One region of the Lysinibacillus sp. RU7 genome, then DNA from elsewhere that is predicted to be linked to it. Evidence: riboswitches for the same ligand, from Rfam matches in the RefSeq annotation. Region 1 holds a riboswitch; each other region holds the start of a gene.

Region 1 (7,473 bases):
GTTACAGGTAGTGTTTCAAGATTGCCATAGTGCCGTGAATCCGAAAATGAAAATCCGAGATATTATTGCTGAACCACTTTGTGTGCATCAAAAGTTAACAAAAGCTGAAATCGAGCAAATCGTCGGTGAATTACTTGAGATGGTCGGGCTAAAAAAAGAGGATATGCTGAAATATCCCCATCAATTTAGCGGCGGGCAATTACAGCGTATTACGATTGCACGTGCCATCTCCACAAAGCCAAAGCTCATTGTGTTGGATGAATCCATTAATAGCTTGGATATTTTAGTGCAAATTAGTATTTTACAGCTACTGAAACGATTACAACAAGAGCTCCGTTTAACATACTTTTTTATTACACATGATCTACATGCGGTGAAATTATTTGCCGATGAAGTAGCGATTATGCATCAAGGACAAATTGTGGAGCAAGTAGCGGCTTGTGATTTAGCTTCTGTCCAGCATGAAGCAAGTAAAGCTTTACTTGCTGCCCAATTATCCATTGATTGTATTCACAATTATTTAGCAGAGGTGGGAGGTCGCGTATCGTGAAGAAAAGCCCGTTATCCATTAGCATGCTTCAAATGTATGGGCTTGCGATGTTTTACTTTACAGCCAATTCAGTATTAACCGTTATTTTCCCATTACAGGCGAAGGACCATGGTATGCCAGAAGCGGAAATTGGGATTATGATGGGCATGTATATGTTTATTTGTATGATTTTACGTCCGTGGGCAGGGCAAATGGTTGTTAAGCATAGCGTATTCACCATTATGAAATGGTTATTAGTCGGTCATGCCGGTGCTTTATTATTATACATATGGTTAGGTGTCGATAGCTTATATGCTGTCCGTATTTTACAAGGTTTTGTAACAGCGTTTTTCTCGATGGCGATGCAAATTGGGATTACGGAAGTACTGCGTGACGAGGACCGCGGACAAGGGATGGCGATGTATTCGTTATCAACGGTATTACCAGGGCTATATGGTCCAGCATTAGCGCTGTTTTTATGGTATCAGGGGGACATGATGTGGTTGTTAGTATTAGTAGCGACTTTAGCTTTTTTCCCACTCCTGTTTTTCATCAAATCACCACTCCCAAAAACGAAAAAGGACAATGCATCATTTACGTTTAAAGAAATGTTTGCGGCGATGAAGGTAGCGCGACAACATAACGGACTTGTTGTGTCTTCAGGGGTCATGTTAATCGGTGCCAGTATTTTTGGGGCGATTACCGCCTTTTTACCGCTTTATTTTGTCACAACTGGAACGGGTAATGCGGCACTCTATTTATTTTTACAAGCAATCGTTGTTGTAGGAAGCCGCTTCTTTTTCCGTAAGCACATTCCGTCAGATGGCAAGTGGCATCCGAAATTTATTGCGCTTGTTTTAGTAAGCTCTATTATTGGGACGAGTTTACTAGCCTTGTTGCCGATGATTGGTTCGTTTATTTATATTAGCGCTATTTTTAATGGTATTGCTACCGCGATGCTCTATCCGACATTAACGACATATATTTCATTTGTTGTACCAGATGCACAACGTCATATTTTATTAGGGCTATTTTTAGCTTCTTATGACTTAGGCTTTTCAATGGGCGGTATGGTCATGGGCTTTATCGTACAATTCGTTTCATACGAAATGATGTTTGCGACGTGCTCGTTACTCGGTGTTGTGGCGTTACTTTATAATTTTACGGCACAAAAAGCGAACGCTAATATTAAACAAGTCTCGATTAATTAATAGCGTGACGCTAGTACATGCAATTTTCCCCGTATGTGCGTACGGGGAAAATGTGTACAAGTTCATTTCTTTACAAATTCCTGTTGCAACTGTAACTGCTTTTTCGCAAATTGCAGGGCATGTTTTGTTTTTCCGCGTAGTTCACAGTTTTTTACGAGTGCCTCGTATAGTTCATGTAACAGCTGCATATCCTCAATTTCTGTTGCCACAATGAGCGCTTGCTGCAAAGCATCCATGGCGTAGTGGAGTTCCTTTTTTTCCATATAGTAATAGGCACGTAGTATAAGTGTCTTTATATGTTCTTTTGGCATACTTCCTAAGTCGGCCTGCTGTTCGCATTTTTGGAGAAGCGCATTTGTTTCTTTAAGACGATGCAGTGCTAGGAGCGTCTCTGCTCGATTTAACATGTAATAGAGATGTGATGCAGGCGCGAATGTAATGATATCGGCGTATTTTTCCCAGTAAGTATCACTCATTTCAAGTGACGATTCGAAATGCTGCAATGCAATATGACATTTTTGAATATGTAGTAAGGCGGTTATTTTCTCATCTGCTAATTTAGACTGTTCTGCAATTGGTAAAGCATTTGTAAACGCTTGAATGGCTTGTTCATAATTTTCGGCGGTTAGTTGCGTAAGCCCTCTCAGTATAGAATATTGTGCTTGTAGCTGTGGTTGGCTTGTCTCATGAATTAGTTTCTCGTAGCGAGTAAAAAGAGTGTGAAACTGTTGCATTTCCCCGCGCATATAAGCAATCGTAGTGAGCTGATATAAACAAAGACCACTATTTTCTGTTTGTGCCTGTGACATATACATTTTTAATAATTGATTGAACACAATTTTCGCTTCCGCATATTCCGCTGTGCGAAGGAGATTAATCGCATAGTCCATTCGTATTGGTAGCCCCATTGAAATCCTCCTCAACATTTACAAGCTAGTATTGATACGAATGTCAATATTAATACGTCTTTGCGAAAAGTTGTAATATTTTGCTTGAGGGAGGGCGGTCGTAAATTTCTTTCCAACAAATGAAAAAGTAGTATCTCTATTTAAGAGATACTACTTTTTATTATTTATCCAAAATCATGTCGATTAGCTCTTTACGGTCGATTAAATAGACGTCATTAATATTTGCCAGCTTCACCGCCTGTTTTGTAAAGTAACTATTTGTGACAACCCATGCTTCTGTTGCATTATACATTTTAATGGCACCGATAATTTCCTGCACGGCTTTGACCCCGACGGAGCTTGAATAGCGTTTTGCTTGGACGACGATGACATCTTTCCCATCTTTTAAAACTAAATCCGCGCCATAGTCACCACTTGTTGCCGTATACGATACTTTAAAACCACGACGTTTAAATAACTCGCCAAGGAAACGCTCGAATGCTTCGCCCGTCATTTGATCGACTTCTGCAATGCCGGCTTTACGTAAGCGTGAGGATTCATGTGAGCGTAGCCACGTTTTCAAACCGAGCCATAATAATGCATATGCACCAACACCGACACCAAATCCTTTAACGGTTTCTATATAGTACCAGCCGATGCCTCCCGCTATTAAAAATGGCAGCAACCGCATGAGTGGAATGCGTTTTTTCTTCTTTTTTCGACGTTTCCGAAACATACTTTTCTCCTTTAGATATAATGAATGATTATATCATAAATGAGTACGTATGTTTGTATTAATCGTGAATCGTTCGGTTGCTACTTGCAATATATGCCGCAACTGCTAAAGAAATGGCTATCACAATGAAAATAATATTCGGCACGAACCAGTTGTCAGTTACATCGTGAAGCAGCCCGAAACATGTTGGACCGATAGCTGCTAGTAAGTAACCAATCGATTGCGCAAACCCTGAAAGTTCAGCCGCTTCGTAAGCCGTTGTAGTACGAAGGGTAAAGAACATCATGGATAAACTAAATGATGCACCACCTGCAAAGCCTAAAAAGACCATCCAAAGAAAGGCATAGTTTGTCCATTCCATTAACACGCCCGTAAAGCCGAGCAAATAAAAGGCAGAAAACATGAGTACAATTGGGCGTTGATTTGTCATTTTGGCCGCTACAATCGGTGTTAAAAAGGTCATAGGAATTTGACCAAACTGCATAATGGAAATAAGCCATCCTGCATGATTTGCATCAATGCCTTGTGCGATATAAATTTCTGGAATCCATGCCGCCATTGTATAAAACAGAAATGATTGCATCCCCATCGCAACCATAACTGCTAATGCAATCGGAGAACGGATTAGCATCCCCCAACCATTTCCTTTCGATGTAGAGCCTGTTAATGCCACCTTTTCCTCGCGTAGCTGTGGAATCCAAAAAATGATGCCGATAATGGCAGCAAGAATCGCAATACCTAAAGCTATTTGCCAGTTTGTCGCTGTCGCAACAGAATAGCTAATTCCTGCAGCAAAACCGCTTGATAAATTCATGGAAACCGTATAAATCCCAGTTAAAATCCCGATATGCAGTGGGTAACGCATTTTAAAGAAGCTTGGAATAAGTACATTACCAAATGAAATCGCGATCCCAATCAGTACTGTGCCTAGCAATAAAAGAGATGTTGTGCCAAGGGAGCGTAAAACAATCCCAGCTATTAGTAGTAAGAGTGAGTAGAATAGGGTCCATTCCATGCCGAAACGTTGCGCAATCCGCGGTGCGAAAGGTGAAACAACCGCGAATGCGAGTAATGGAATGGTCGTTAAGAAGCCGGCAAGCACATTTGAAATGCCTAATCCATCTCGAATGAATGATGTAATGGGTCCTACAACGGTAAGTGGTGTTCGAAGGGTCATTGCAAATAGAATAATGGATAAAGAAAATAGAATGACTTTCCGATTTAATTGTATTTTTTTGCTTTGGTAGTTAGATGACTTTGCCATGATGAAAACTCCTTAAAATAATGTTTGACTGTTTTGAAATGTTAGAAAATAAAGAAAAGTACCGAAACGATTGATAACAAAAAATTGCTATGTTAGACTCATGTACATATTCTAATTTAATATTTTTTGCCTCATGTGAAAAGTGGGGTAGAGGTCGCGACTATTATGACTAGTATAGCTGAGATTGGGAGAATCCGTGAAGCTTTATGAAAGGAATAGTTGCCGAAGTATAGTATCGCTCTTCAGATACTATGCTGGGGCTGTACTCGAAAAGGGACAGAACTGCCGCGTTTTGCGCGGGTGAGCTATCGTTTCAAGTTGATGAGGTATTTCGGATACCGTCATAACTTTTTATGGCGGTTTTTTGTTTGAAAAATAAATTTTTTAAATGCTCAAGCCTCGAAACCGAAATACAATCAACAAAAAAAATGAGGAGTTTTATATGTATGAGTAATATTCAAATTGATCAGCTTGGCAATAAGTCTGAGCTGAAGCGTAGCCTAAAAAGTCGTCATATCACCATGATTTCGTTAGGCGGTACAATTGGAACAGGGCTATTTTTAGCGTCTGGTTCGGCTATCTCAACGGCGGGTCCTGGGGGAGCATTGCTTGCCTATGCATTAATCGGCGTGATGGTGTATTTCTTAATGACGAGCCTTGGGGAAATGGCCGCTTTTATGCCAACATCAGGTTCGTTTAGTACGTATGCAACGCGTTTTGTTGACCCAGCATTTGGCTTTGCGCTAGGTTGGAACTATTGGTATAACTGGGCGATTACGATTGCAGCCGAAATTGCCGCTGTATCTATTATTATGAAATACTGGTTCCCGGATAGTTCTTCGCTCCTGTGGACAGTCTTATTTATTGTCGTTGTATTATCGTTTAACTTATTATCTGTTAAAGCGTATGGTGAGAGTGAATACTGGTTTGCTATGATTAAAGTAGCGACTGTTATTATTTTTATCATTGTCAGCTTCTTAATGATTTTTGGTATTTTAGGTGGCCATGATCCAGTCGGATTATCTAATTTCTTTGTAGAAGAGGCGCCGTTTAATGGTGGCTTTATGGCGATGTTTGGTATTTTCTTAGCAGCAGGTTTCTCATTCCAAGGCACAGAAATGCTAGGTGTAACCGCTGGTGAAACAGATGATCCAGGAAAAAATATTCCAAAAGCAGTTCGTTCTGTGTTTTGGCGTATTTTATTATTCTATATTTTTGCCATTGGTGCAATCGGTTTATTAATTCCATATACAGATACGCGTCTATTATCGGATGATATTGCGATGAGTCCATTTACGATTGTGTTCGATCAATTAGGGGTGGCATTTGCTGCTTCTGTGATGAATGCGATTATTTTAACGGCGATGCTGTCAGCAGGTAACTCGGGTCTGTATGCCGCAAGCCGTATGCTGTATCAATTAGCCGTTGACGGGAAGGCACCAAAATTCTTTGCAAAAGTGAATACACGTGGCATTCCAATTTATGCGTTGCTCGCAACATTAGCGATTGGCTCGTTATCGTTTTTAGCATCATTCTTTGGGGATGGTGTAGTGTATATTTGGTTATTGAACGCATCGGGGATGTCTGGCTTTATTGCATGGGTAGGGATTGCGATTAGTCATTATCGTTTCCGTAAAGCGTATGTTGCGCAAGGCCGTGATATTAAAGACTTACCTTATGTATCACCATGGTATCCATTTGGTCCGTTATTTGCTTTTGTTGTCTGTATGATTGTCATTATTGGTCAAAACTATACAGCTTTTACAGGCGGTACGATTGACTGGTACGGTGTATTAGTATCGTATATCGGACTTCCACTCTTCGCCATGCTATGGTTAGGTTATAAAATGAAACATAAAACAAAAATCGTCCCACTGGAAAAGTGTGATTTAGATTATTAATGACATAGAAACGGCTCCCGTATGGTGAGCCGTTTTGTTATGTGAAATATATTATTTCGCTACTTTTCTGATTGTAAGAACCTGTTATAATGAATACTAACTTTTTGAAAAAATATAGAATCGTATATAGTATTTTTTTTACTAGCAACAGATATTACATAACGTTAAGAGGGTGAAGAAATGAGTGTATCAATTGGATTTCAAAGAAAAATAAATGAATGGATACAATCGAACAATAACGGTGTTGCTTTTCGACCGTTTTTAGTAGATGGTAACCCCTATAAATCCCGTGTCTTTGTAGTGGGCGCTTTTCCACATCCGAAGTTTGAAGTAAGTGGTGAGTTTCAACAATTTGAGTATATGGAATCACTTGTTGATGCAACGCTTTTTGAGCTGATTTATGGTGAACAGATGCAATCGCGCGAAAATAAGGGAATTGCTGCTTTTATGCAATGGTTAAAAGAGGAATGTGGTGAAAGAGCTATCAATACAACGATCACAGCGCTCATGGCGGAATCTGCTAAACATTTAAAAGAGTATAGCAAGGTTTTACCGGAAGACTATGAAAAAGGATACGATGTATTCGGCCAAGTATTAGCGGAATTCCAGCCAGAGGTACTGATTTTGCATGGTGCGGATGCGTTACGGCAGTTCCGCCAACGATTTGCTGATACGCTCATCGATCACTATGCGCATATTGAAAAAGTGCAAGACCTTGAAGAAATGGGTGTATTTGCAGAGCTATTTGTTACGAATGAACGAAAAATAAAAGTATTTGCTTGCCGTAGCTTAAGTTATTATGGTAAAACAGGAGAGGTCTTTACATTATTTAAAAATGAAGTAAGGCGAATTTTGTCATAAAATACAGAAAACGGCCTAGAAAACGAACGATAGATCATACTACCTTTGATTTTTGAAAGTAAATTCCGAATAATCGAAATCGTT
Region 2 (7,473 bases), on a different contig from region 1:
CGCAGATGCACCAGAAGCAGTAGCACAAGTAGGTCGCTTCGCTGCAGCGTACCGTCAAAAGTTCGGGAAAGATATCGTAGTTGACTTAATTGGTTATCGCCGTTACGGTCATAACGAAACAGATGACCCAACAGTAACAAACCCAGATACTTACAAATTAGTAGCGAAACATGATGTAATCCGTGTATTATACGGTACGGAGCTTGCGAACGCAGGTTTAGTAACGATGGATGAAATTCAAGCATTAGATGCGAAAATTTATGCGGAAATGCAAGCTGCTTATGATCATGTAAAAGCAATGGCTGAAAAAGACGAGCATGCTCATCTTGAAATGCCGGAAGAAGTAAAAGTTTCATTCCCTCAAATCGATACAGCGGTTGGTGTAGAGCGTTTAGAGAAAATTAATGAAGAATTACTTCAATTTGAAGCAGGTTTTGAGCCACAAAACAAGCTTGGTAAAATTTTAGAAAAACGCCGTGAAGCTTTCGCGACAGAAAAAATCGATTGGGGTCATGCGGAAACATTAGCATTTGCTACAATTATCCAAGATGGTCACCCAGTTCGCTTTACTGGTCAAGACGCACAGCGTGGTACGTTCTCACAACGTCACTTAGTATTACACGATAAAAACAATGGTCAGTTATTTACACCATTGCACCATATTTCAGGTGCGAACGCATCATTTACAGTGCACAACTCACCGCTTACTGAAGCCGGCGTTGTAGGCTTTGAATATGGATATAACCTTGAAAACCCTAACGTATTATCGATTTGGGAAGCACAATTTGGTGACTTTGCAAACATGGCACAAGTAATGTTCGATAACTTTATTTCAGCTGCTCGCTCGAAATGGGGTCAAAAATCAGGGTTAGTGATGCTATTACCACACGGATATGAAGGACAAGGTCCAGAGCACTCTTCAAGCCGTATGGAGCGTTTCTTACAGTTATCAGCTGAGAACAACTGGTTCGTAGTAGATTGCTCTAATGCAGCAAACTACTACCACTTATTACGTCGCCAAGCTACTATGTTAGGCACTGAAGGTGTACGCCCATTAGTTGTTGTTTCACCAAAATCTTTACTTCGTCATCCACTTGCAGCAGCGTCAGCTGAAGAGTTAGCAAATGGCAAATTCCGCGAAGTAATCGAACAGCCAACGACGGGTAAAAACGTAGAAGCAGTTGAAAAAATCTTACTTGCTACTGGTAAAGTAACGATTGACCTTGCAGATCGCGTAAAAGAGGGTGAAGGCTTCGATCACTTACACATCGTACGTGTAGAACAGCTTTACCCATTCCCAGCAGAGCAAGTGAAAGAAATCATTGCTCGTTATCCAAATGCAAAAGAAATCGTATGGGTACAAGAAGAGCCGAAGAACCAAGGTTCTTGGAACTATGTGCTGGAACATTTATATGAATTAGCTGAAGGTAAAAAAGTTCGTTATGTAGGTCGTCCTGCAATGAGCTCAACTTCTGAAGGCGACGCAGATTCACATAAAACAGCTCAAGCTGCATTAGTAGCGGAAGCTGTATCAAAATAATATAATAAATTTTGTGAATAATGGGCTACTTCCCGAAGTAGCCCGCCCATTTGCTTTATACTAAAACAGCAAATGGTATATCAAAGGAGGATATTAAAGTGGCTGAAATCAAAGTCCCTGAACTAGCAGAATCTATTACAGAAGGTACAATTGCCCAGTGGGTGAAAAAAGTTGGAGATCGCGTAGAAAAAGGCGAATTCATCGTAGAATTAGAAACAGATAAAGTAAACGCTGAAATCATCTCTGAAGAAGCAGGGGTATTAAAACAAATTTTAGCTGAAGAAGGCGATACAGTACTTGTAGGTCAAGTAATCGCAGTAGTAGAAGCAGGCGAAGGTGCAGCACCAGCACCAGTAGCTGAAGCAGCACCGGCACCAGAAGCACCAAAAGCGGCGGCAGCACCAACACCAGTTGTGGAAGAAACTTCAGGTGAGCGCGTAGTAGCTTCTCCAGCAGCTCGTAAATTAGCACGTGAAAAAGGCATCGATTTAGCGGCTATCTCACCAGTAGATCCACAAGGACGTGTACGTGTACAAGACGTAGCAGCACATGGCACTGCACCAGCGGCTCCTGTAGCAGCACCAGTGGCAGCAACAGGTCCAGTGATTTTCACACCTGTAGCTGAGACAGACCGTGTAACAATTGAGAAAATGTCTCGTCGTCGTCAAACAATCGCAAAACGTTTATTAGAAGTAAAACAATCAACAGCGATGTTAACGACTTTCAACGAAATCGACATGACAAACATCATGGCATTACGTAAACGTAAACAAGAGCAATTTGTAAAAGATAACGACATCAAACTTGGTTTCATGTCATTCTTCACAAAAGCGGTTGTAGCAGCACTTAAGAAATATCCTTATGTAAATGCACAAATCGTTGGTGACGAAATTCACTTAAATAACTTCTTTGATATCGGTGTAGCTGTATCAACGGAAGAAGGTTTAGTAGTACCAGTTGTACGCGATGCAAACGCGAAAAACTTCGCGCAAATCGAAAAAGATATCGCAGAGTTAGCAGCAAAAGCGCGCGACAAAAAATTAGGCTTAAACGACATGGCTGGTGGTTCATTTACAATCACTAACGGTGGTGTATTCGGTTCATTAATGTCAACACCAATCATGAACGGTACACAAGCTGGTATCCTTGGTATGCACTCAATCGTAAACCGTCCAGTAGCTGTAAACGGCGAAGTTCAAATCCGTCCAATGATGTACGTGGCACTTTCTTATGACCACCGTATCATCGATGGTAAAGATTCTGTAGGCTTCTTAAAAACAGTTAAAGAGTTAATCGAGAACCCAGAAGATTTATTATTAAATTCATAATGAATACAGTGAAAGCCTCTAACAAATTTTGTTAGAGGCTTTTTGTATTTTGATATCGTATCATCAGATTGAAAAAATAAATGAGAATAACGCAATTTGTTATATCGGTGAAGACGATTATTCAATCCGCCGTATAGCTATTATAAGCAGCGATAAGAAGAATTAGCGCAGTTAGTCATATAGAAGTGTTAGCTAATCATATATTTTTATGTGTCAGTCGAGGTTATCGCGACATTAGTCCTGTTATAAGATTTTACTGAGGTGTGAATCAAACACTTGAATTAAATGGAAATATCCGTGAAATTAAGCATTTTTGAGTATATTTATTCATGTGTCAGAAAAATGAATATTGACACAAAAATTAGAATGTTGTAATATTCTATTATCAATTTAATAATTAAGCCTCACAATCTCGTGAGGTAGAGGCGCGGTATTTATTAGTTTTTCATAGAGTTTAGAGCGAACGATGAAATGAAAGAGAAGGAAATATCGCCGAAGTGTGTTTGTAGGCTCACTACGATACACTGGGTTTGCAATGAACAATTGCAGGACTGTCTTGTTTGATTTTTCCCGTTCATTCAAGGTGTGCTATCTCAATATGGGAACTAGAGGATATGGGCTAATAATAATTATGCGACCTTACGTTCTTCTAAGGTCGCTTTATTTATTGCCTAAACTATTAGAAAAAGGAGAGAATTGTATGAAAAAGAAGCTAGTAGTACTAATGGCTGCAATGATGACTATGTTAGTTCTTGCAGCATGTGGATCTGATGACGGTAAAACAGGGTCATCGTCAGACGCGAATGAAAAAGAAGAAAGCAATGTATTACGTATTGGAATGGAAGCGGGTTATGCACCATTTAACTGGACTCAAATGGATGATTCGAACGGTGCAGTAAAAATTGATGGTTCAAATGAGTATGCAGGCGGTTATGATGTAGAAATCGCTAAAAAGGTAGCCGCAGAGCTTGGAAAAGAGTTAGTCATTGTGAAAACGGAGTGGGATGGTTTAGTACCAGCACTTCAATCAGGTGTAGTAGATGCGATTATTGCAGGGATGAGTCCAACAAAAGAGCGTAAAGAGTCAATTGACTTCACAGAAAACTACTATACTTCTGATTTTGTTATGGTAGTAAAAAAAGGTGGCGCTTATGAAAAGGCTAAAACATTAGCTGATTTTACGGGAGCAAAAATTACAGCACAATTAAATACAACAAACTACGATGTAATTGATCAAATTCCAGGCGTGAAAAAAGAAGTAGCGATGGATAATTTCCCAGCAATGCGTGTAGCAGTTGAAACAGGTGCAGTTGATGGTTATGTAGCGGAGCGCCCAGAAGCGATTTCTGCAGCAGCAGCAAATAGCAACTTCACTTATACTGAACTAGAAGAAGGCTTTGAAGTGTCTGAAGAGCAAGTATCAGTAGCAATCGGAGTTCGTAAAGGCGATTCAAACAAAGATAAAATGAACGAAATTTTAGCAGGCATCTCAGAAGAGGAACGCCAAACATTAATGGAAGCAGCGATTGCCAACCAACCAGCACAACAATAATAAATGAAACTAGCCGCACAAAATTTGGCGGCTAGTTTATTTAAAAGACAGTGATACGGCTGTTAGGAGGATTTTTATGAGTTTAGAGACCATTCTCTCAATATTACAAAATAACTGGCCAATGTTTTTACGTGGCGCGTATATGACATTAGCTATCGCAATTATTAGTACAATTATTGGTGCTCTGATCGGATTTTTTATCGGTATTATGCACACCATTCCGGTACGTAAGCGTTCCATTAAAAGTGTAGTACTAAAAGTGTTTAACTTTCTCTTAACGGTTTATGTGGAAGTATTCCGTGGCACACCAATGATTGTACAGGCGATGGTTGTATTCTACGGCCTTTATGCATACGGGGTTGAATTAGACCGCTTTGTAGCAGCGCTTGTGGTTGTCGGTTTAAATACAGGTGCTTATATGGCCGAGATTGTACGCGGTGGTATTGTATCCGTCGATAAAGGGCAATATGAGGCAGCTCAAGCGATTGGTATGAATCACTTCCAAATTATGATTTATGTTGTGTTACCACAAGTAGCACGCAACATTTTACCTGCTACAGGGAACCAGTTGGTAATGAATATTAAAGATACGGCTGTACTGAATGTAATCAGTGTAACGGAGCTATTTTTCCAGACAAAATCCGTTGCAGGTGCGAATTTTAAATTTGCGGAAAGCTTCTTTATCGCAAGCTGTATTTATTTAATTATGACATTTACCGCTACACGCTTACTTCGTTGGATGGAGCGTAAATTAGATGGTCCGAATTCTTATAAAGTTGAACAAACGACAACGAAAGAAAACTAATTAGATAAGGGGCATCAATTATGGAAACTGTAATAGAAATTAAACATTTAAGTAAGTCATTTGGTCAGCATGAAGTATTAAAAGACGTAAACTTCAATGTGCGTAAAGGTGAGGTTGTTTGTTTAATCGGTTCTTCTGGATCGGGTAAATCAACATTATTACGTTGTATTAATTTACTTGAAAAACCAAGTGGTGGCGAAATTATTTATAAAGGCGAAAATATTTTAGATGACAAGCATGATATTGAAAAATATCGTACCCATTTAGGAATGGTGTTTCAACAATTTAATCTATTTAATAATTTAGATGTGCTTGGTAATTGCATTGTTGGTCAGCAAAAAGTATTAAAGCGCTCTAAAGCAGAAGCTACGGAGAAAGCATTAAAATACTTAAACATCGTCGGGATGGATAAATACAAAAATGCAAAACCTCGTCAATTATCAGGTGGTCAAAAGCAACGTGTTGCGATTGCCCGAGCATTAGCAATGGACCCAGATGTGATGCTGTTTGATGAGCCGACATCTGCACTCGATCCAGAAATGGTAGGGGAAGTATTAAAAGTAATGCGTATGCTTGCGGATGAAGGGAATACAATGCTCATCGTTACACATGAAATGGAATTTGCCCGTGAAGTATCTGACCGAATTGTCTTTATGGACAAAGGGGTGATTGTAGAAGAAGGGCATCCAGATCAAGTACTCGTAAATCCACAGCATGAACGGACAAAAGAATTTTTAAAGCGTACATTAAAGTAAAAAAAATCGACAAGGCGTAAGCTTGTCGATTTTCATTATTTACGAGAATTCCATTCTGATATGAGTATAAATATAATAGCAAATGCAAATGCAATAGCGAAAAACCATGCAGGGATATTACCAAATGCCATAAAATCACCTCTACTCTCTAGTGTAGCATGTTAGAAGTTTCTCAGTATAGTAAAAGTACAATATTTTTACTGAATTACACGTTTCAGTACACAATCAGCCAAAAATCGTTTAAAATAAACTATAGATGTTAGAGAAGATTTCTCTATAAAAAGTGAGGTATCATAATGTTACATTTAAATTGGAAAGACGCACCAACGATTCGTACAGTAAAATGTGTACACACAAATGCATCAAAGTATTTAGTATCAAATGTATTAACAGTTGGTAAAGAATACGAAGTGAAAAATGAAACAGAAGAATTCATTTTCGTCATCGATAACACAGGAAAAGTTGGCGGTTATTACAAAGAGTATTTTGAATAAAAGAGAAAAGCCGGTTCGCATGCGGAATGTGAACCGGCTTTTAGTTGGTAGAACGCTAAATAATGATATTTTATATTATATAAGTGTAGATTCGGTTTGTTTCCGTTTTTCGTTAGCTACTGCTTGGACACGTAGCGTTTCTTCCAAGTCTTGCAGTAGTTTAAGCTGTGTTTCTTTAAAGTGGTCGACCGCTTCGTGTGTAATACCTGTACCTGACCGCTTTATGTCTTTCGATGTAATACTCGCCATTTTTGCGTTTTTACGCATTAATTCGTCGGAAGCTTTTAGGAGTCTTTCCTGTGCAGCATTTGCCCGGCGTTGCTGATTCATGCTAAGAAGCATAGATATTTGCGATTGCCAAAGGGGGATTGTAGACATAACCGACGTTTGAATTTTATCAATGAGCATTTGATGTGTCTGTTGAATCATCCGAATTTGCGGAGCAGACTGAATGGCGATTTCACGAGAAATTTCTAAATCATATATGCGACGATCCATCCATTCCAACCGCATATACCAATCTTGCAATTCTTGTTGGACCATAGGATTTTCACTTGTACTGGCTGTTTGCTGCATAGCAGGGAGTATGTGATGCTGAATTTCGTGTCGCTTCCTTTCACCCGCTGCAATATAAATATTGATCTCATGAAAATAATCTTCATTTAATTTATAAAGTTCATCTAGCATAGCAAAATCAGCAAGCAAGCCTTCCTTTGCATGTGATAGCTTAATACCTAAGCGCTCGATATGTTTACTTAGGCGTCTATAATTAGACATTGTTTGTTGGATAGAAGCTGTTGGCCGATTAAATAATTTCCCCAAAAAGCTCTTTTTGTTTTCAATTAATGCATCTGGATTGATTTGGTCGAGCTGTTCCATTAATTGAAATAAAATATCACCAATTGCTGAAGTATCTTTTCGTTGAACATGTATTAATAATTTAGTTGAAAAGTTTTTTAAAGCTTGTTGTGCAAGCTTTCCAAAAGAAATAATTTCTTC
Region 3 (7,473 bases), on a different contig from region 1:
CGTCACACCAATGCATTGATCTTTATACAGAAAACGGTCGTCCGATGTTAAAAGTCCGGGAAGATGATTGTGTTGGTTGTAATCTTTGTTCCATTGTTTGTCCTGTAGATGGTGCAATTACAATGGTGGAGAAGAAAAATACATTACCGCCAATGACGTGGAATGAGCGTCAAGCAATCATGAATAAGTTTACGCCAACGACAAATGTAAAGTAGTAAAGTGCTCGCTGAAAACTTAATAAAGGGGATTCATAAATATGGAGAGTAAAGGAAACTATTTAAAGTCGCCCGATTTATTGCCTGTGACACATGCAAAACGTGTAATTAGCCCTTTTGGTTTTTCTGTTATTTGGGTAGGGATGGCAATCGTATTAGCTGCCTTTGCTATAGGCGGTGGGGGAATTGTTAATTTACCGCTACCGTATGTTATTTTAGCAACGCTAATCGGATCAGTAGTTATTGGGATTTTCATGACTCTAATTGGTGACATTGGTGTTGAACACGGCATTTCCTTTCCAGTATATATGCGTGCTCCCTTTGGTACGATTGGTACACACTTTCCATCTGTGATGCGAGCATTTACAGCAGCCTGTTGGTTCGGGATTAACTCTTATTTCGGTTCAACCGCTATCAACGGCATTTTAAATTTATTGTTTGGCTTTGATAACTGGATTTTATGTTTTATTATTTTCGTTACATTGCAATTAATTAACACGTCACTCGGTATTAAATCGATTGAGCGCTTTGCTGATTTAGCAGCACCGATCATCATTTTAATTTCTTGTTGGATGTATATGACATTAGCTGATAACGCAACAGCTCAAGGAAAAGACATTTGGAGTTGGGTGGAGTCACCAGTAACGGGCGCAGCAGGTTTTACGGCATTTATGGTAGTCGTCATGGCCAATATGGGCTTCTGGGCGACATTAGCAGCGGATATGCCTTCGTTATCTCGCTTCTTTAAAGCACCGAAAAACGAACGAAACTGGTTTAAACGCAATAAAACACAATTAATGGGTTCACTTATTATCATGCCAATTACAAATACGTTTATGGTAGCCATTGGTGCCATTTGTTATATGGCCGTCTCAACGGCTGATCCGATTACAGCATTGCAATCCAGTGCAAACGGGATCGTTTTAGGAGTGTTGCTGTTAATGATTGTGTTAGCACAGTGGTCAACAAATACTTCCGCAAACGTTATTCCAGCAGCAACAGTTTTCTCCAATGTAGGTGGTCCGAAAGTTCCGTTCTGGGTAGGGGTTATCATTACAGGGATTATCGGGACAATTGTTCAACCTTGGAGCCTATTTGATATTTTAAATAGTGTGCTCTTAATTATTGGGGGCATTTTAACCGCCATTGTAGGGATTTTATTCGCTGATTATTATTTAATACGAAAGCGTCGTATCAATATCCATGCACTGTACGAATTAGACGGACAGTTTAAATATTTTAAAGGATTTAATTTTGCTGGTTTAATTGCATGGGCTATTGGTGGCGGTGTTGCGAACATGTTTCCTACGTACTCATCACTGATTGGCTTCTTTTTAGGGGCGGCGGTCTATTATGTGCTTGCGAAATATTGGTGGTTTGTGAAGTATCCACAGGACGAAGTGAATAACCCAAGTGACGAGCTATATTTAGGGATAACTGCAGGAAACGACTGGGAGATTGATAAAAAAGTGTATCAAGAGCCAGAACCGAACCTCGAATCAGAAACACTAGATCCACCTGTAGCGCAAGAACAATAGAAAGGAGTAGAGACTGATGTCATCGCATAGTGAAGTGTTACAAGAAATCGCGCAGCTTGATGTATTGTTAACGCAAGGTTATCAGATGAAATGCGTCTATGAAAATTTAAGTGGTACATTTATAGAATTACAATGCGAAGCCGATACAACTACGTTACATCTTTTAACAGCAGACGCACGTAAATATCTTGCTGTGAAGCTAAGGGAAACGATGGTCTCTTAATGAATAAGGTGATGGTTTGTTGAATGAATAATCAACAAATAATAAAGACTGTAGACAACTTTGATTTATTTTTAAAAAGCTGTATAAGTGTTTTATCATAGCCTCCGCGCTTTGCCACAGCCTACACAGGAGCTAAAACAGGCGTGGCCTGTTTGGATCTCCTGTTACGGCTCCTGTGGCGATGGCGCGCTACGGCAAAAGTGAATACTTCTCGATATACTAGAAAAACATTTCTCTTCTCTAAAAGAAATCATTTTCTTTCCGTTTGCATGTATAATTGCTCAGCCTCTACCGAAATGGATGAGAATCGTTCTTTATTTTTAAAAACTGATTATTGTACTCAACCAAATTTATTGATTAAGAAAATATTTCCTTTATAGAAGCGTTTTTTTAGAAAAACATGATCAAAAATGACTTGCCAGTTGATTGAAGCGGAATCGGCGAGACTCCTACGGGAATAGCATGAGCTGAAGACCCCGCAGGAGCGAGGTACGAGCGACGAGGAGGCTGAGGCCATGCCCGTGGAAAGCGAGCCGAATGGAGCGGAAATCAACGTTTCACACGACTCTATAAAGGTAAATCAACACGCTTGTTAAGATAATAATATTCTTATGGACATTTTGCCAAAACGTTTTAGTTAGAGCAGAATAATTCCAATTTATAAAATGAACATGCTATACTACAAGCATATGTATTATGAAGGAGGCTATTTAAAATGGCAATTGTACAAGGTACAGATTCAAACTTTCAACAAGAAATCGCTGAGGGCGTAGTATTAGTAGACTTCTGGGCTGCTTGGTGCGGACCATGTAAAATGATCGCTCCAGTGTTAGAAGAAGTAGACGCTGAAATCGGTAACGAAGTGAAAATCGTAAAAGTAGATGTGGATAATAACCAAGGAACTGCTGGTGAATATGGCATTATGTCAATCCCATCACTATTATTATTCGTTGATGGCGAATTAAAAGCAAAAACTGCTGGCTTTATGCCAAAAGAAGCGTTAGTTGATTTCATTAACGACAACAAATAATCATAATTACTATGAAAGCTGAGTACAAACACGTGCTCGGCTTTTTTTCATGCATTATAATAGGTAGTAGGTGATGATATGAATGATTTAATTAAAAATAAGTTAGCCATTCTTCCGGATGAGCCAGGCTGTTATATTATGAAAGATCGTCAAGGAACGATTATTTATGTCGGCAAGGCAAAAAAATTAAAAAATCGTGTACGCTCTTATTTTAATGGCTCTCATGATGGAAAAACAGCTCGTCTTGTAAGTGAAATTGAAGACTTTGAATACATGGTGACAACCTCTGAGCTTGAAGCTTTAATATTAGAGCTAAATCTGATCAAGTTACACGACCCAAAATATAATATACGGCTGACAGATGATAAAACATATCCCTATATCAAAATCACAAATGAAAAATATCCACGTATTATTACAACACGTAAAATCAAAAAGGATAAGGCCCGTTATTTTGGTCCTTACCCAAATGCTTTTGCGGCGAACGAAACACGTAAAATGCTAGATCGTATTTACCCGTTGCGAAAATGTGCACAGTTACCAAGCCAAGTGTGCTTGTATTATCATATGGGGCAATGTCTTGCGCCTTGTGTCAAGGATATCGACAAAAAAGTGTACGACGAAATGATCGAGGACATTTCAAAGTTTTTAAACGGTGGGTATGAAGAGGTCAAAAAAGATTTGGAAGTAAAAATGCTTGAAGCGGCGGAAAAGCTTGAGTTCGAGCGGGCAAAAGAGCTACGCGATCAAATTGCCCATATTGAAACGGTTATGCAAAAGCAAAAAATTATTTCGGATGATTTATCAAATCGCGATGTATTTGGCTATGCAGTGGAAAAAGGGTGGATGTGTGTACAAGTATTTTTTGTGCGTCAAGGAAAATTAATTGAACGTGACGTATCGATTTTTCCCGTTTACCGTGATCCGGAAGATGAGTTTTTAACGTTTGTTGGCCGATTTTATGAATCGCCGCAACATTTAAAGCCGAAAGAGATTTTTATTCCACATACAATTGATGGAACACTCCTTGAACGTTTACTAGATGTTAAAGTCATGATACCAAAGCGTGGACAGAAAAAGGAACTTGTTGAGATGGCGATAAAAAATGCGCAAATCGCGATTCATGAGAAGTTTCAATTGATTGAAAGACAAGAAGAACGAACGGTTGGTGCATGTGAGGCATTAGGGGATGCATTAAATATTTCAACGCCTCTCCGAATTGAAGCGTTTGACAATAGTCATATGCACGGGGCGGATCCTGTTTCCGCAATGGTTGTATTTATCGACGGGAAGCCGGCGAAAAAGGAATATCGTAAATATAAAACAAAGGAAGCGGCAAAGCATGATGACTACGGGGCGATGGAGGAAGTAATCCGCCGCCGGTATATACGTGTACTGAAAGAACAGTTACCGTTACCAGATTTAATCATCGTGGACGGCGGAAAAGGACAAATGGAAGTAGCGCGTAGTGTATTACAAAATGAGCTTGGCTTAGTCATTCCGATTGCAGGACTTGCAAAAGATGAAAAGCACAATACATCACAGCTATTATTTGGTGATCCACCTGTACCGGTTGAAATGAAACGGACGAGTGATGGCTTTTATTTATTGCAACGTATTCAAGATGAGGTCCACCGTTTTGCGATTACATTTCTTCGTCAACAACACCAGACAAATGCGATTCAATCCGTGCTGGATCATATAGAAGGTATCGGTCCAAAGCGAAAGCAACAACTGCTAAAACACTTTGGGTCAGTTAAAAAAGTACGGGAGGCAAGTATCGATCAATTAATGGAAGCGGGCATGCCGAAAACACAGGCAAATAACATTTTTCAGTATTTTCAAAATGAAGCGTTGAAAAAACAGTAGGCGTGTGCTACGCTTACAACATAAATTCATATCGAGTAAAGGTAGAGGCGCGGGTTTCAAGAGTATCGCTTGTGAGGAGGAACAACTCCAGTGAGCAAGTGTGAAAGGGGAAGCCGCCGAAGTGACTAACCGTTGTTTCCGATTAGTTGCTGGTTTTGCATTTAAAAAATGTCAAACTGTCAGAATGCACATTCTGGAGAGCTATCTCAAGTAAACTTTTTCGTTATAATCGTTTACTGAGGCGGCTTTTCATATTAGTGAAAAGCCGCCTTTTTGTATAAGAAAGGGTGTGGACAAATGAGCAGTATTGTCATGAAATTTGGTGGACCAGCTGTTGCAACGCCAGAGAAAATGCAAAAAATTGCAAGGCGGGCAATAGAAGAACAAGGGAAAGGATTACATGTGGTAATTGTCATTTCACCGATGGCAACTATTCGCCGGGAGTTGCAGGCATACGTATCAGAACTTTCAGATAATCCAACGAAACGTGAGCAGGATGTGTTATTAGCAGTAGGGGCACAAATAACGAGTGCGTTGTTATCCATTGCCATTGCCGAACAAGGTGGTAAAGCTGTATCACTTGCAGGATGGCAAACAGGAGTTGCAACGGATAGCTTACATAACAATGCACGTATTGAAGCAGTGAAGACTCAGCGCATTTACAAACATTTTGAGCAAGGGGAAATTGTCGTTATTGCGGGCTCTCAAGGTGTAGATAGCCATGAAAATATAACGACATTTGGCAAAGGTGGTTCAGAAACAACGGCTGTAGCGGTTGCCGCCGCAATTAATGCGGAACGTGTAGATATGTATACAACCGTAGATGGTATTTATACCGCTGACCCTCACATTGTGCCCAATGCCAAAAAATTAAAAGAGTTATCGTATGATGAAATGTTGGAATTAGCCAATTTAGGGGCAGTGATTATTCATCCACGAGCAGTAGAGCTAGCGAAAAAATATAACATACCAGTAGTTGTTCGCTCCAGTACAGTGAATGTGGAAGGGACATTGTTAAAGGAGGAAGTGGAGATGGAGAAAAATTTAGTTGTGCGCGGCATTGCCTATGAGTCAGACATTATTCGATTAACAGTTGGCTATGATTCATACGAGGAAGCATCATTAGCTGATATTTTTACCGTACTAGCGAACAATGGCATTAATGTCGATATTATTGTACAGGCAGTCATTGATAAGGTAAAACCAACAATCTCATTCTCGATTGAAAAAGACCAGTTTGCAGAAAGCTTACGCGTATTAGAATCTAGTAAGCTGTCACTTGGTTTTAGTTTTGCGGATTTTGAAGTAGGGTTAGCGAAAGTATCGATTGTTGGATCGGGTATGGTATCTCACCCAGGTGTAGCAGCTCGTATGTTTGCGCGACTGAGCAGAGAAGGAATTGAAGTAAAAATGGTCAGTACTTCTGAAATTAAAGTGTCAGTCGTTGTACCGCAAGAAGATATGATAAGGGCAGCCAATGCATTACACGAGGAATTTAATTTAACTATATAATAGAAGATAGCTACAAAATTGACGGAAAATTCCATCGTTTTGTAGCTGTTTTAATGATAAAATAGGGAGTTTCTTCTATATTAATATTACATCTATTTCCAATTAAATTTGATGCCTGTAGCATGTTCACTGATGTAAGTTATTTAATCGGTTCTTTTAAGTCCCATTTCAAATTAAAAGTCACAGTCCCGTGCTTGATATTTTTTTCCTCATAACATTCTGTTAAATAGCCGTTTAGTTTTTGTGTTTGCTCCGCTAAGAAACCAGCCTCGATTCGAAAACAACGCTCTTCAAATTTTAAAATATCTGCATCCCCGATTAGAAGAAATATGGCGAAATCTTTCCCTTCTTTTTCAAGCGATAATGCCCCCCAACCAGCTTGTTCAAAAAAGCTTGCTGCTTCTGCCATTGAAAAGAGGGGGAATTTCCGAGCGAGCTCTTTACCGGCCCAATAAAGAACCTCTTCTTCGTGTTTTCCTAAAACAGAACGCAATATATTATCGCGAATTAATTCGTAGCCGAAAGTTGGAATCGTTTTCATATTGCTATCATTCATTTCCAAAACCCCTATCTTAAATTTTCTTATTTTTTAGACTAATTATTAAGTGAATAAATTAATAATAGAAAAATTGTACTTAAGCCAGCTAAAATTAACTTTATTCGTATGTGCTAAATGATGCAGAGTGCCTTGACGCTTGTATGGGGAGGGAGTACAATGGACATGTCATAATATTGTACCATGATGAAATACGCAGTCAATGTGCTACTAATTACAAAGTGTTGACAATTGAGGCGTGTTTTAAGTACTAAGGGGGGTAACAATCTTGTCGAAAGATCGTGAGTTTTTATGGCGCCGGTTACACTCGCTACTTGGGGTTATTCCAGTAGGTTTGTTCTTGGTGTTCCACTTATCACTGAACTTCACTGCAGTTGGTGGTGAAGAAGCTTACAATAATGCTACAGGAGCTATGGAATTAGTTCCACACTCATTATTGTTATTAATGGAATGGGTGATTATTTATATCCCATTATTGTTCCATGCATTCTACGGAATCTACATTGCATTTACTGCAACGAATAACACAA

The links. Region 1 has a riboswitch for lysine ahead of AC3II9_RS19605 (amino acid permease). Riboswitches for the same ligand answer to the same signal wherever they lie in the genome.
Positions count from the first base shown of each region.
Region 2: it holds a riboswitch for lysine, as region 1 does, so the genes downstream of both, AC3II9_RS20550 (transporter substrate-binding domain-containing protein) here and AC3II9_RS19605 (amino acid permease) in region 1, are expected to answer to the same signal.
Region 3: it holds a riboswitch for lysine, as region 1 does, so the genes downstream of both, AC3II9_RS15525 (aspartate kinase) here and AC3II9_RS19605 (amino acid permease) in region 1, are expected to answer to the same signal.

Region 1 covers NZ_JBYQFK010000036.1:22,952-30,424, reverse strand. Annotated here, with positions in the region: gene AC3II9_RS19630 (ABC transporter ATP-binding protein) at 1-550, shown strand, start outside; gene cntE (staphylopine family metallophore export MFS transporter CntE) at 547-1,740, shown strand; gene AC3II9_RS19620 (tetratricopeptide repeat protein) at 1,803-2,648, opposite strand; gene AC3II9_RS19615 (restriction endonuclease) at 2,809-3,363, opposite strand; gene AC3II9_RS19610 (CynX/NimT family MFS transporter) at 3,422-4,627, opposite strand; lysine riboswitch at 4,768-4,943, shown strand; gene AC3II9_RS19605 (amino acid permease) at 5,074-6,528, shown strand; gene AC3II9_RS19600 (hypothetical protein) at 6,709-7,389, shown strand.
Region 2 covers NZ_JBYQFK010000042.1:14,487-21,959, forward strand. Annotated here, with positions in the region: gene AC3II9_RS20540 (2-oxoglutarate dehydrogenase E1 component) at 1-1,540, shown strand, start outside; gene odhB (2-oxoglutarate dehydrogenase complex dihydrolipoyllysine-residue succinyltransferase) at 1,639-2,868, shown strand; lysine riboswitch at 3,281-3,467, shown strand; gene AC3II9_RS20550 (transporter substrate-binding domain-containing protein) at 3,569-4,420, shown strand; gene AC3II9_RS20555 (amino acid ABC transporter permease) at 4,497-5,225, shown strand; gene AC3II9_RS20560 (amino acid ABC transporter ATP-binding protein) at 5,246-5,980, shown strand; gene AC3II9_RS20565 (DUF6501 family protein) at 6,277-6,474, shown strand; gene AC3II9_RS20570 (toxic anion resistance protein) at 6,550-7,473, opposite strand, start outside.
Region 3 covers NZ_JBYQFK010000022.1:27,974-35,446, forward strand. Annotated here, with positions in the region: gene preA (NAD-dependent dihydropyrimidine dehydrogenase subunit PreA) at 1-215, shown strand, start outside; gene AC3II9_RS15505 (NCS1 family transporter) at 257-1,753, shown strand; gene AC3II9_RS15510 (hypothetical protein) at 1,770-1,976, shown strand; gene trxA (thioredoxin) at 2,692-3,006, shown strand; gene uvrC (excinuclease ABC subunit UvrC) at 3,085-4,875, shown strand; lysine riboswitch at 4,910-5,087, shown strand; gene AC3II9_RS15525 (aspartate kinase) at 5,173-6,387, shown strand; gene AC3II9_RS15530 (YslB family protein) at 6,527-6,943, opposite strand; gene AC3II9_RS15535 (succinate dehydrogenase cytochrome b558 subunit) at 7,212-7,473, shown strand, end outside.